Linked DNA regions of Maricaulis maris. The protein of the gene in region 2 binds, or shares a complex with, the protein of the main gene of each other region. Links are inferred from orthologs where the notes say so. Each region holds a gene or a part of one and is shown on either strand. Other genes may lie near its edges.

Region 1 (3,415 bases), 1.5 Mb from region 2 along the record:
ATCCTTGTCCGGCGAGAAGCCGGCGATGATGACGAGGGGGCGGTCATCGCGCTCGTCCATGTCCGCCAGGGCGTGGGAAAGCGCCTTGGCGGCCGCCTCGTTATGGCCGCTGTCGAGCCAGAGTTCGGCATCGGCTTGGCGGGCGAGGTCGCCGATCGGTCCAGTTGTGAGGCGCTGCAGGCGACCCGGCCAGCGAGCGTCACCGATACCCTTGGCGACCGCGTCTTCGGGCCATTGCAGGACCGCCGCGCAGGCTGCAGCCGCACCGGCATTGAGTACCTGATGGGGGCCCAGAAGGCCCGGCGCCGGCAGGTCCCAGACCTGGGTCTCGTTCTCGAAGACCAGTCGTCCGTGCTGCATGTAGGCGTTATAGTCGCGGCCCCAGACATAGGTTGGTGCGCCGACCTTCTGCGCTTCATCGAGAATGGCCGCCTCGGAGACGGCGCACTGGTTGGCGACGACCGTCGGGACCCCGAACTTGCAGATGCCGGCCTTGATGCGGGCAATATCGGCGAGTTCACGGCCGAGGAATTCCTGGTGGTCGAGACTGACCGGTGTGATCACCGACAGGGCCGGTCTGGCGATGACATTGGTTGCGTCCAGGCGTCCGCCCATGCCGACCTCGAGGATCAGCCGGTCGGCCGGGTGCTCCGAGAACAGCAGGAAGGCCGCGGCGGTGGTGATCTCGAAGAAGGTGATCGGTTCGCCGAAATTGGCCGCCTCGCAGCGGGCGAAGGCTTCGATCAGGGTGTGGTCATCGGCCGGCTTGCTGTCGAGCAGGATGCGCTCGTTGAAATTGACCAGGTGCGGCGAGGTATAGATATGCACCCGCTCGCCCTTGGCGCGGGCCATCTCGGCGAGGAAGGCGCAGATCGAGCCCTTCCCGTTGGTGCCGGCGACATGGATGGTTGGCGGGAGATTGTCCTGCGGCGAGCCAAGCGCTGCCAAAAGCCGCTGGAGGCGGCCCAGGGAGAGGTCAATTTTTTGGGGATGCAGGCGTGCAAGGCGCGCCAGCGCGTCATCGAGTGCTTGTCGACGCGTGCTAATGGCTTCCCCCGTCGCTCACCACATGATCGGCTGGCGGCGGTGCCAGGGAGGCAGGAATGGACGTGCCCGGCTTTTTCATCATGACCCTCAGGAGACGGGCCAATGTAGCGGGAAGGTCGGCACGATGCACGACTTTGTCGACCATGCCCTTTTCCAGCAGGTATTCGGCGCGCTGGAAGCCTTCCGGCAGTTTCTCGCGGATGGTCTGCTCGATAACGCGCGGTCCGGCAAAGCCGATCAGGGCCCCCGGCTCGGCGATGTGGACATCACCCAGCATGGCGTAGGACGCGGTCACACCGCCGGTGGTCGGGTCCGTCAGAACGACGATATAGGGCAGGCCGGCCTCGCGCAGCATCTCGACCGCCAGCGTGGTCCGCGGCATCTGCATCAGAGACAGCGCGCCTTCCTGCATGCGGGCGCCACCAGCGGCCGTGAAGACGATCATCGGCGCCTTCCGGGCGATCGCGGTCTCAGCCGCCTTGATGAAGCTCTCGCCGGCTGCCATGCCGAGCGAGCCGCCCATGAAGGCAAAATTCTGCACCAGCACAACGGCGTCAAGCCCGCCGATCTGGCCGGTCGCAATCGCCATGGCGTCATCGCGCCCGGTCTTCTTGCGGGCTGCGGCCAGCTTGGTCGTGTAGGGTTTGTCGTCACGGAATTTGAGCGGATCCTTGACCACGACCGGGGTTTCGATCTCGGTGTACTCGCCGTCGAAAGTGAACTGGAAGCGATAGGCTGGCGCGATCCGCATGTGGTGACCGGCCGGCGTCACGAAGAGGCCGGCTTCCAGATCCTTGTGGAAGACCATCTCCTCGGAGATCGGGCATTTGACCCAGAGATTGTCCGGCGTGTCGCGCTTGGAAAAGATCTTCGACATGCCCGGCGGCGTGATCTTGGACAGCCAGTTCAAACCATTCGACTTTTCGGTCATGCGTGTCGGTCCCGTAATCGTTCCGGCCAGCTGGCCGCTTATCCCTGGCGCCGCGCGGTATGGACCGCCGACGACAGACGTTTCACCAGGCCGGTTGCCCCGTCAACGCCGCCCTCATGCATGGCGTCGACAATGGCCGATCCGACCACGACAGCATCAGCCCGCTTGGCAATCGCCGCAGCCTGTTCCGGCTCGCGAACACCAAAGCCGACGGCGACCGGAAGGCCCGAAGCGGCCTTGACCCGGTCGACGGCAGCGCCAACCTCGGTGACCACGCCGGTTCCGGCCCCGGTCACCCCTGTCGTGGAGACGTAATAAACGAAGCCCGACGTATTGGCGACCACGGTCGCCAGACGGTCATCATCCGTGGTCGGCGTCGCCAGGCGGATCAGGGCGATGTCCTGCTTGTTGAGCGCGGTGCGCAGCTCGGTGTCTTCCTCCGGCGGAATGTCGACGCAGATCAGACCGTCGACGCCAGACTTGGCCGCGGCCTTGGCGAAGGCCTCCCAGCCCATGGAAAAGATCGGGTTGGCGTAGCCCATCAGGACCAGCGGCGTTTCCGTGTCGCGCTTGCGGAATTCGGCAGCCTGGGCGAGCGTGCCCTTCAGCGTCATTCCCGCCTCCAGCGCTCGCAGCGCCGAAGCCTGAATCGCCGGACCATCGGCTGCCGGATCGGTGAACGGCATGCCCAGCTCGATCACATCGGCCCCGGCAGACGGCAGCGTGTTCAGGAGCGCTTGGCTGTCGCCATCGCCCGCCATCATGTAGGCGACAAATCCGGCACGATTATAGGCGGACAGTTCCGCGAAACGGGTGGTGAGGCGGTTGGTCATTCTTGTCCCGTCAAAGGTTGGAGGTCGGGCAGGTTGGGGAGCGATTAAGCGTGTAGTCCAGCCAGAGAAGACCGCCTTCGCGCGTCAGGTCCAGCCGCAAGACTTCTTCGCATCCCGTGTCTGGTGTGCGTCTAACGGCTTTGAGCAGGTTCTCGTCCGATTCCCCTACGCGCCACTGGTCTGCGATCAAATGGTCCATGTGGAACTCAATGACGCCAGGTTCAGGTCGACCCAGCATCATCAACCGTTGATTGAGTGTGCCCGTCAGATCAATCGAGGCCGAGTTGTCGGGGCCAAATACGACGTGTGCTGGAGTTGGCAGATACCCTCCCATCAACACAATCGAACTCTCAAAGTCCTGGCTTGAGAGGCCGAGCGCGCTGGTCATAACAATCGCTCCGATCACAATGTTGCTCCCGACACGCGTGTCACTACTGACACATCTTCGCCGCAGCGTGCGCAGTCTGACTTAATCACGACTTGCGGCGTCACAGTCCCACTCACGCCCGCTTCTTCTTCGCATCCACAAACGCCCGCAGAACGGCATTCATGCGCGTCTGATAGCCTTTTCCACTCTCCTTGAAGAAGGCGATGATGTCGTCGT
Region 2 (7,494 bases):
CTCGTAGTGACCGGCCTGGCTGTCCTGGCCATCGCCACCGCTGGCTGCCCGTTTGGGCGCGTTGGCGAACATCAGGATATTGTCCGGCACCTGACCGCGTGAGAAGCCGCGAGAGATGAATTTTGCGGCATCTTCCTGTGCAAGCTTCTCCTCCTCGACACCGCGTCCCAGCCCGCCCGGGTCGGCGCGATCGGGGGACAGTTCGGCGAGGTCGTCGCGGCCGAGATAGGACACGCCAAGCTCGCGGAAGAGATAGTCCAGGATCGAGGTCGCATGCTGGATCGAGTCATTGCCCTCGACGGCGCCGGCCGGCTCAAACCGTGTGTATACGAAGGCGTCGACGAACTCCTCAAGGGGCACGCCGTATTGCAGGCCGATGGAGATCGCGATGGCAAAATTGTTCATCAGCGAGCGGAAGGCGGCCCCCTCCTTGTGCATGTCGATGAAAATCTCGCCGAGCTCCCCGTCGTCGAACTCACCAGTGTGGAGGTAGACCTTGTGGCCTCCCACCTTGGCTTTCTGGATATAGCCCTTTCGCCGATCAGGCAGTTTGCGTCGGGCGGCCGGCTTTTCGACGATCCGTTCGACCGTCCGCTCCACAATGCGTTCGGTCGGCGGGGCTTCGGCGGCATAATCGCCCTTGTCGAAGTCAATCGCCGGCAGGAGATCGAACAGACCCGATGCCGTGCGCCGAATGCTGAGCGCGCGAAGGCCGAGCTCTCCGCCGAGGTCAATCAGGGCGGCCACATCATCGATTGTGGCCTCGCCCTCGAGGGCCAAGCTGGTCTGACAGCTTCCGCCGATCTGGGCTTCGATGGCGGCGGCCATCAACATCTGGTCCTGTACGGACGGTGTATCGAAGACGGCGCGGATGGCGGCCGACAGGTCTGGCGCATTGGCCAGGTCGCCGGTGCCATGCGCATGGGCATCGGCGGCGCGGATGGCGGCTTCGTCGTAGCCGATGGCATGGCACAGGGCGTTTCCTTCGCGCTCGATCTGGTCAGCCGTGAGGCCGAGGGCATCGCGGCAGGTCCGGTCGCCCAGCGTCCAGCGATTGAGGGCGTGGCGGACCGAGGCGCCTTCGGCAATGGAGTCTTCCAGGCGCTCGAGCGCGTCCGCCGGGACACCGCGTTCCATGAGGTTTTCCAGTGAGATACCTGGGGCGCCTCGGAGGCTGCCATGGCCAGCCGCATGGTCCTCGGCGCGTTCGACTTCGGTGACGCTGCGGCCCCGTGCGAGCAGGCCGGCGCGAGCGCAGTCCCGAAGCCGCTGGCCACCGGTCATCTCGGCATCGGCCGTGATGACACCGTTGACCGGCCTTGCGCCAAAACTGTCCGCATCCAGCAGGTTGGCGATATCGCCGTCGGGCTCGCGGCAGGTCAGGGTCGGGCCAGGCCGGGCGAGGGCGGCCTTCGGCAGGAAGGGGGACGCGTCGGTGCGCAGGGCGGCGCCGACGAGCCTGAAGGGACCGGGAAGCCCATCCAGCGGCACGGCGGGACCGAGCCCGGGCGCTGCGGCCCCCGTCTCCATCGCCACCTCACGCAGGGTGCGCGTCGCCAGATGGGTGATCGCGGCCATGGTGTCGCGCGCGCCCTCACTGCCATAGGCCAGACCCGCCGCCATCAGCAGCGCGCCGACACCGCTCAGCGCGATCGACCCGGCCGAGCTGGCGCCCTTGGGCGCACTCAGGGTGAGCGCAATCGCCCAGTAGCGGATCGTGTCGGTCAGCAGTTCGGCCTGGAAGCCGTCCCGGCGATCGAGAAAGGCCGGCAGATTGATGTGGATCGTCGGGCCGGTTTCGTCAGGGCTGGCGTGAAAGGCGAGCGATGGCGTGCCGAAGCTCCACACGGTGCGGGCAATCCCGGTCCGGAGGTCGCGGGCCGGAACAGCCCCGCCGTCCTGCTCGAACGTCCAGTCCTCACCCATGGCGACGGCCTGGCTGAAGGCCCGGGGCACGTGCAGCACGGCGGGGCGTGTTTCCAAGGCGTCGGGTATCAACGCGGCCAGGGCGTCATCATCGGTACCCTGGCGAGCGAGGGCGAGGGCACGCTCCACGGCTTCCTCGGGAACCCCGTCCTTGAGGGCCCGGCGCATGGCGCGGGCGAGGGCCGCGTTGCGGCGCGGATCGAAACAGTCGTCGATATCGCCGGAGCAGCGCCGCACGGCCTCACCAATGGCCTCGAGGCGGTCGCGGGTCACCCGCGCACCGACGTCCAGCACCGAGGCGCGCAGGGCTGTTTCAGCAACCCGGCGCAACTGGCCAGGCGCCTGGCGCGAGTTGATGCGAATTGTCAGCGGTGAAGGCGTCGCCGGCGTGTCGGCAACCGGGTCGCCATAGGCCCAATCGACACCGCCTTCGCGAATGAGATTGGCGTCGGGCATGACGAGACGCCCGGTGAGGCTGGCCGCGAGCTCACCCGCAAACAGATCGGCGTCTGCATCGCTCGCGAAGGCCCCTTGTCGTGCCGCCGACCAGGCCAGCGAACCCGACAGGCGCTGCACAACCGTCGCGAAATCGGATTCGCATACCCGTTCCTCGCCGTCGGCGCATGACGGGGTCAGCTTGCTGAAGCTCTTGGCGCCCTTGCGCGGGCTGGTGGCCAGCGGCCGCGGTGTGGTGAGCAGGTCAGCAAGGCCCTGGGCGGCGGTCAGGCTCCACCCGGCCGGCGTCGTAACGTCGCGCTCCCCGGGCATCGCCGCATCGCGATCGCCGTCAAACTCGGCAAGCTCGTGGGTATCCGTCGCGCCCGCGGACGCTGTCTCGGCGATGAAATCAGCAATGCGACCGAAGACCTGCATGCGACTGTCCTCTCATGTCCCGAATCGCTCGGGCGAACACAAAGTGTACCGCGCCGACCCGGCGACCTGAAACCCGCCGCGTTCAACACTGGACCCGCCCGCCGCGCGGGGGCATATAGGCCAAGCCTGCCTCGACCGACTCGGAGCCGCTGACAATGTTCGGACTGATCTCAAAGCTGTTTGTGTGGTGGAAAGACGCCACGCCGGGAACCTTCCTGACGCTGCGCATGCGCGGCGCCAAGCAGGTTGGCTCGGACGAATATGGCAATCGCTATTTCGAGGAAGCCGGCGAGACCGGACCGGATGGCCAGGGCCAGAAGCGCCGTTGGGTTATCTACAAGGGCTATGCCGACGCCTCGCGGGTCCCGTCCGACTGGCATGGCTGGCTGCACCACACCTTTGACGAGGTGCCCACAGACGCGCCGCTCTTCCGCCAGTCCTGGGAGAAGGATCACCATCCCAATCTCACCGGCACCGTCCACGCCTATCGCCCGACCGGCTCGCTTGCCGTCAGCGACCGTCGCCAGTCGACAACGGGCGATTACGAGGCCTGGTCTCCGGACGAGGCATAATTCGCCTTTACCGCGTCACAATCCCGCGACAGGGTGGCTGCCATGAAAACTTCCATACTTGCCTTGATTGTTGCGCTCGGTCTGGCTGCCCCCGTTTGGGCGCAGGACAGCACGGGTTCCGGCTCGTCTGTGTCTGCGGACGAGACTTCTGATCTCCTGCGCCGGGATGATCCCGACAACACGGCAGAGCGCGGTCCGCTGTCCTCGCAGCCGGGCAGCATCGTCGTGCTGCGCGGGCTCGACAAGGTGACCGCCCGCACGCGCGACTTCGAGGTCGCCATCGGCGACACGGTGCAGTTCGGCGCGCTGTCGATCACCGCGCAATACTGCCGCAAGCGCCCGCCGGAAGAGACGCCGGAAACCTATGCTTTCCTGCAGATCAATGATCGCCGGACCGACGGCTTTGGTGTCGATGTCGAGGGTGAGCAGATCTTTTCAGGCTGGATGTTCGCATCGCGCCCGGCCCAGAACCCGCTCGAACATGCGGTCTATGATGTCTGGGTGATCGACTGCAGGGCCTGACGGCCGGAGACGTTTTCCGGCAGGGCATCGAAGTCGGCCTCGAAAATCAGGGCATCGGCGAGGCGCTCGCGATAGGCGCTGCGCGGGATCGTGATGGCCCCGAGGCTTTCCAAGTGTTCGGTGGTGAATTGCGTATCCAGCAGACTGTAGCCGCCGGCCCGCAGCCGCGCGATCAAATGGACCAGCGCGATCTTGGAGGCATCGCGGCGACGCGAAAACATGCTCTCGCCGAAGAACGCCGCCCCGAGTGATACCCCATACAGGCCGCCGACGAGATCGGCGCCGGACCAGCACTCCACCGAATGGGCGTAGCCAGCCTCGTGCAGGCTTGAATAAAGGCGGATGATCGCCTCATTGATCCAGGTCTCCTCGCGGCCCGGAGCGGGCTTTGCGCAGCCCTCGACCACGGCCTCAAACGCCTGGTTCACGGTGACCCGGTACAGGTCCTGACGCACGGCTTTGCGCAGACTGCGTGAGGCATGGAAATCATCGAGCGGGATGATGCCGCGCTCGTCCGGATCGAGCAGGTATATGCGCGGATCGTCACGGCCTTCCGCCATCGGGAAGACACCGCGCGCATAGCAGTTGAGCAATTCCTGTGGGCCGAAGCCGCGCATGCCAACTCCTGCTTCCGGCTGGCTGGCGGGCGGGATCAGTCCTCGCGGCTTGCCAACCAGTCTTCCAGCCAGCGGATGTGATAATTGCCGCTCACGAAATCCGGTTCCTCAAGCAATTCGAGGAAGATCGGGATCGTGGTCTGCACACCGCCAACCACCATTTCCTCCAGGGCCCGGCGCAGGCGCAGAAGCGCCTCGTGACGGGTCCGACCGTGGACGATCAGCTTGCCGATCAAGCTGTCATAGTAAGGCGGGATGGCATAGCCGGCATAAAGGGCGGAATCGAGGCGGACACCAAGGCCGCCGGGCGCGTGAAAGTCCGTGACCAGGCCGGGTGACGGCGCAAATGTCCGGGCGTTCTCGGCATTGATCCGGCACTCGATCGCCCAGCCGTCAAACTTGACGTCGCTCTGCTTGATATCGAGCGGCTGACCGTCGGCGACGCGGATCTGCTCGCGCACCAGGTCGATGCCGGTGATCATTTCGGTGACCGGGTGTTCGACCTGCAGGCGGGTATTCATCTCGATGAAATAGAATTCCCCGTTCTCCCACAGGAATTCGATGGTCCCGACGCCGCGATAGCCGATCGCCTCGATCGCCTTGCGGACAACCTCACCGATCTTCTTGCGGTCTTCGTCATTGAGGGCCGGTGAAGGGGCTTCCTCGAGGATCTTCTGGTGGCGCCGTTGCAGGGAGCAATCGCGCTCACCCAGATGCACCACATTGCCATGCGTGTCGGCGAGTATCTGGATCTCGATATGGCGCGGCCGACCGAGATATTTCTCGATATAGACGGTGCCGTCACCGAAGGCCGCCAATGCTTCGGCCGAGGCCGTTTCCATGGCTTCCTTGAGCTTTTCGGCTGTCTCGGCAACCTTCATGCCGCGACCACCGCCGCCCGAGGCCGCCTTGATCAGAACCGGGTAGCCAATGGACTCGGCAATCGGGACCGCGTCCTCGTAGGTCTCGACGCCGCCCTCGGAGCCCGGAACGACCGGAATGCCGGCATCCATGACCGCCTGTTTGGCGGTGATCTTGTCGCCCATCATGCGGATGTGCGCCGGCGTCGGGCCAATGAAGGCGAGGCCGTGCGCTTCGACGATCTCGGCGAAACGGGCATTTTCCGACAGGAAGCCATAACCTGGGTGGATCGCCTGGGCGCCGGTCACTTCGGCAGCCGTGATGATGGCCGGGATGTTGAGGTAGGACTTGTTGGCCGGCGGTGGTCCGATACAGACGCTCTCATCGGCCAGGCGCACATGCATGGCGTTGGCGTCGGCCTCGGAATGCACCGCAACCGTGCGGATGCCCATCTCCCGGCAGGCGCGGTGAACGCGAAGGGCAATTTCGCCGCGATTGGCGATCAGGATCTTGTCGAACATGTCGTCGCTCGCCTTGCTGGTCGCGTCAGGACAGGACGAAGAGGGGTTCGCCGTATTCCACCGGCTGGCCATCCGCGACGAGGACTTCCGTCACCGTCCCGGATTTCTCCGCGGTAATCGGGTTGAAGGTTTTCATCGCTTCGATCAGCAGGATGGTATCGCCCTTCTTCACCTGATCGCCGACCTTCACGAAGTCAGACGCATCCGGGTTCGGCTTCAGGTAGGCCGTGCCCACCATCGGCGATTTGACGGCGTCCGGATTGTCGGCCGGCGCGGCCGGCGCCGCAGCCGTCACAGCCGGCGCAGCGGCCGGGGCTGCAGCCGGGGCCGGAGCGGCGACCGCATGCACGACCGGCGCTGCCGTGACCTGACGCGCAATCTTCAGACGCAAGTCACCGCGTTCGACTTCGATTTCCGACAGGTCGGTGTCACGAAGGATGTCGGCGAGCTCGCGAACGAGATCGGCGCTGATCGGGGAGCTGGATCGGGAATCAGAACTCATGATGTAAGACCTTTGGTTCCGTCAGTTGCCGAGACAGGAGACAGCGGCGGTGATGCCCAGAAGATAACTCTGCAGCCCGAGACCGGTAATCGATCCACGCGCCGCAGGGGCGATGTAAGAATGATGCCGGAAGGCTTCGCGTGCTGCAGTCTGACTCAAGTGAACTTCGATGACGGGAGGTTCTATAGCGCGAACGGCGTCATGCAAAGCGACCGATGTATGGGTAAATGCAGCCGGGTTGAAAACAACTGCACTCGCATTGACGTTTGCGTCATGCAGCCAGTCAATCAGCTCGCCTTCATGATTGGACTGCCGAAAGACGATGTCGAACCCCAAGTCACGCGCATGTGCCGCGCAAGCCTGTTCAATCTCGCCCAGGGTGAGTGCGCCGTAGATTTCCGGCTCGCGCGCGCCCAGAAGATTGAGGTTCGGACCATTGAGGATGTGAATGGGTCGGGTCATGGCCTTGCTTTGCATCCGTAACGGGATTTACCACGGGTCTAACGAGGGACTCAACGAAAGGCCAGCGAAGACCATGCTGCAGCTGACAGTCAATGGGGAAGGCCGACAGGTCGAGCCCGGAACATGTGTGAGTGACCTGGTCACGATCCTCGGCCTCGACGGTCGCAAGATTGCGGTCGAGCGCAATCTGGCCATCGTGCCGCGTTCTGGTTATGCCCAGACCGCGCTCGCCGATGGCGACCGGATCGAGATTGTCGCGTTTGTCGGAGGTGGATGAGATGGATGATGCAATGACCGCAAAGGCTATGGTCGAGGACAAGCCGCTTGTCGTCGCCGGCCGCACCTTCAACTCGCGCCTGATCATCGGCACGGGCAAGTACGCGACCTATGCGCAGAACGCCGAGGCGCTGGTGGCTTCGGGAGCCGAGATGATCACCGTGGCGATTCGCCGGGTGAACCTGTCCAATCCGGATGAGCCCCGTCTGGTCGATTTCATCTCGCCGGACGACCACACCTTCCTGCCCAACACGGCGGGCTGCTTCACCGGTGAAGACGCGGTGCGCACGCTGCGCCTGGCCCGTGAAGCGGGCGGTTGGAACCTGGTGAAGCTGGAAGTCCTGTCCGACCCCAAACATCTC

The links.
Region 1: the proteins of accB (region 2) and accD are in contact, whole or in part, in a solved structure (PDB 8UXZ), measured with the Escherichia coli proteins. The link is inferred for Maricaulis maris from one-to-one orthologs.

The regions. Positions count from the first base shown.
Region 1 is NZ_AP027270.1:132,606-136,020, forward strand. What follows is about bases 1-2,995. They hold accD (acetyl-CoA carboxylase, carboxyltransferase subunit beta), read right to left. Parts: upstream 1,958-2,995; coding sequence 1,043-1,957; downstream 1-1,042. Other genes in these bases: AAA969_RS00650 (folylpolyglutamate synthase/dihydrofolate synthase family protein), read right to left, coding at 1-1,047; trpA (tryptophan synthase subunit alpha), read right to left, coding at 2,017-2,811; AAA969_RS00665 (hypothetical protein), read right to left, coding at 2,822-2,995. In the rest of the region: more of AAA969_RS00665, read right to left, coding at 2,996-3,199; AAA969_RS00670 (BrnA antitoxin family protein), read right to left, coding at 3,312-3,415.
Region 2 is NZ_AP027270.1:1,668,945-1,676,438, reverse strand. What follows is about bases 4,657-7,494. They hold accB (acetyl-CoA carboxylase biotin carboxyl carrier protein), read right to left. Parts: upstream 6,395-7,494; coding sequence 5,918-6,394; downstream 4,657-5,917. Other genes in these bases: AAA969_RS07760 (thiazole synthase), read left to right, coding at 7,147-7,494; thiS (sulfur carrier protein ThiS), read left to right, coding at 6,933-7,133; aroQ (type II 3-dehydroquinate dehydratase), read right to left, coding at 6,416-6,856; accC (acetyl-CoA carboxylase biotin carboxylase subunit), read right to left, coding at 4,657-5,892. In the rest of the region: AAA969_RS07800 (hypothetical protein), read right to left, coding at 1-2,799; AAA969_RS07795 (NADH:ubiquinone oxidoreductase subunit NDUFA12), read left to right, coding at 2,955-3,371; AAA969_RS07790 (DUF2155 domain-containing protein), read left to right, coding at 3,414-3,893; aat (leucyl/phenylalanyl-tRNA--protein transferase), read right to left, coding at 3,860-4,510; more of accC, read right to left, coding at 4,546-4,656. UniProt on the Escherichia coli protein: This protein is a component of the acetyl coenzyme A carboxylase complex; first, biotin carboxylase catalyzes the carboxylation of the carrier protein and then the transcarboxylase transfers the carboxyl group to form malonyl-CoA.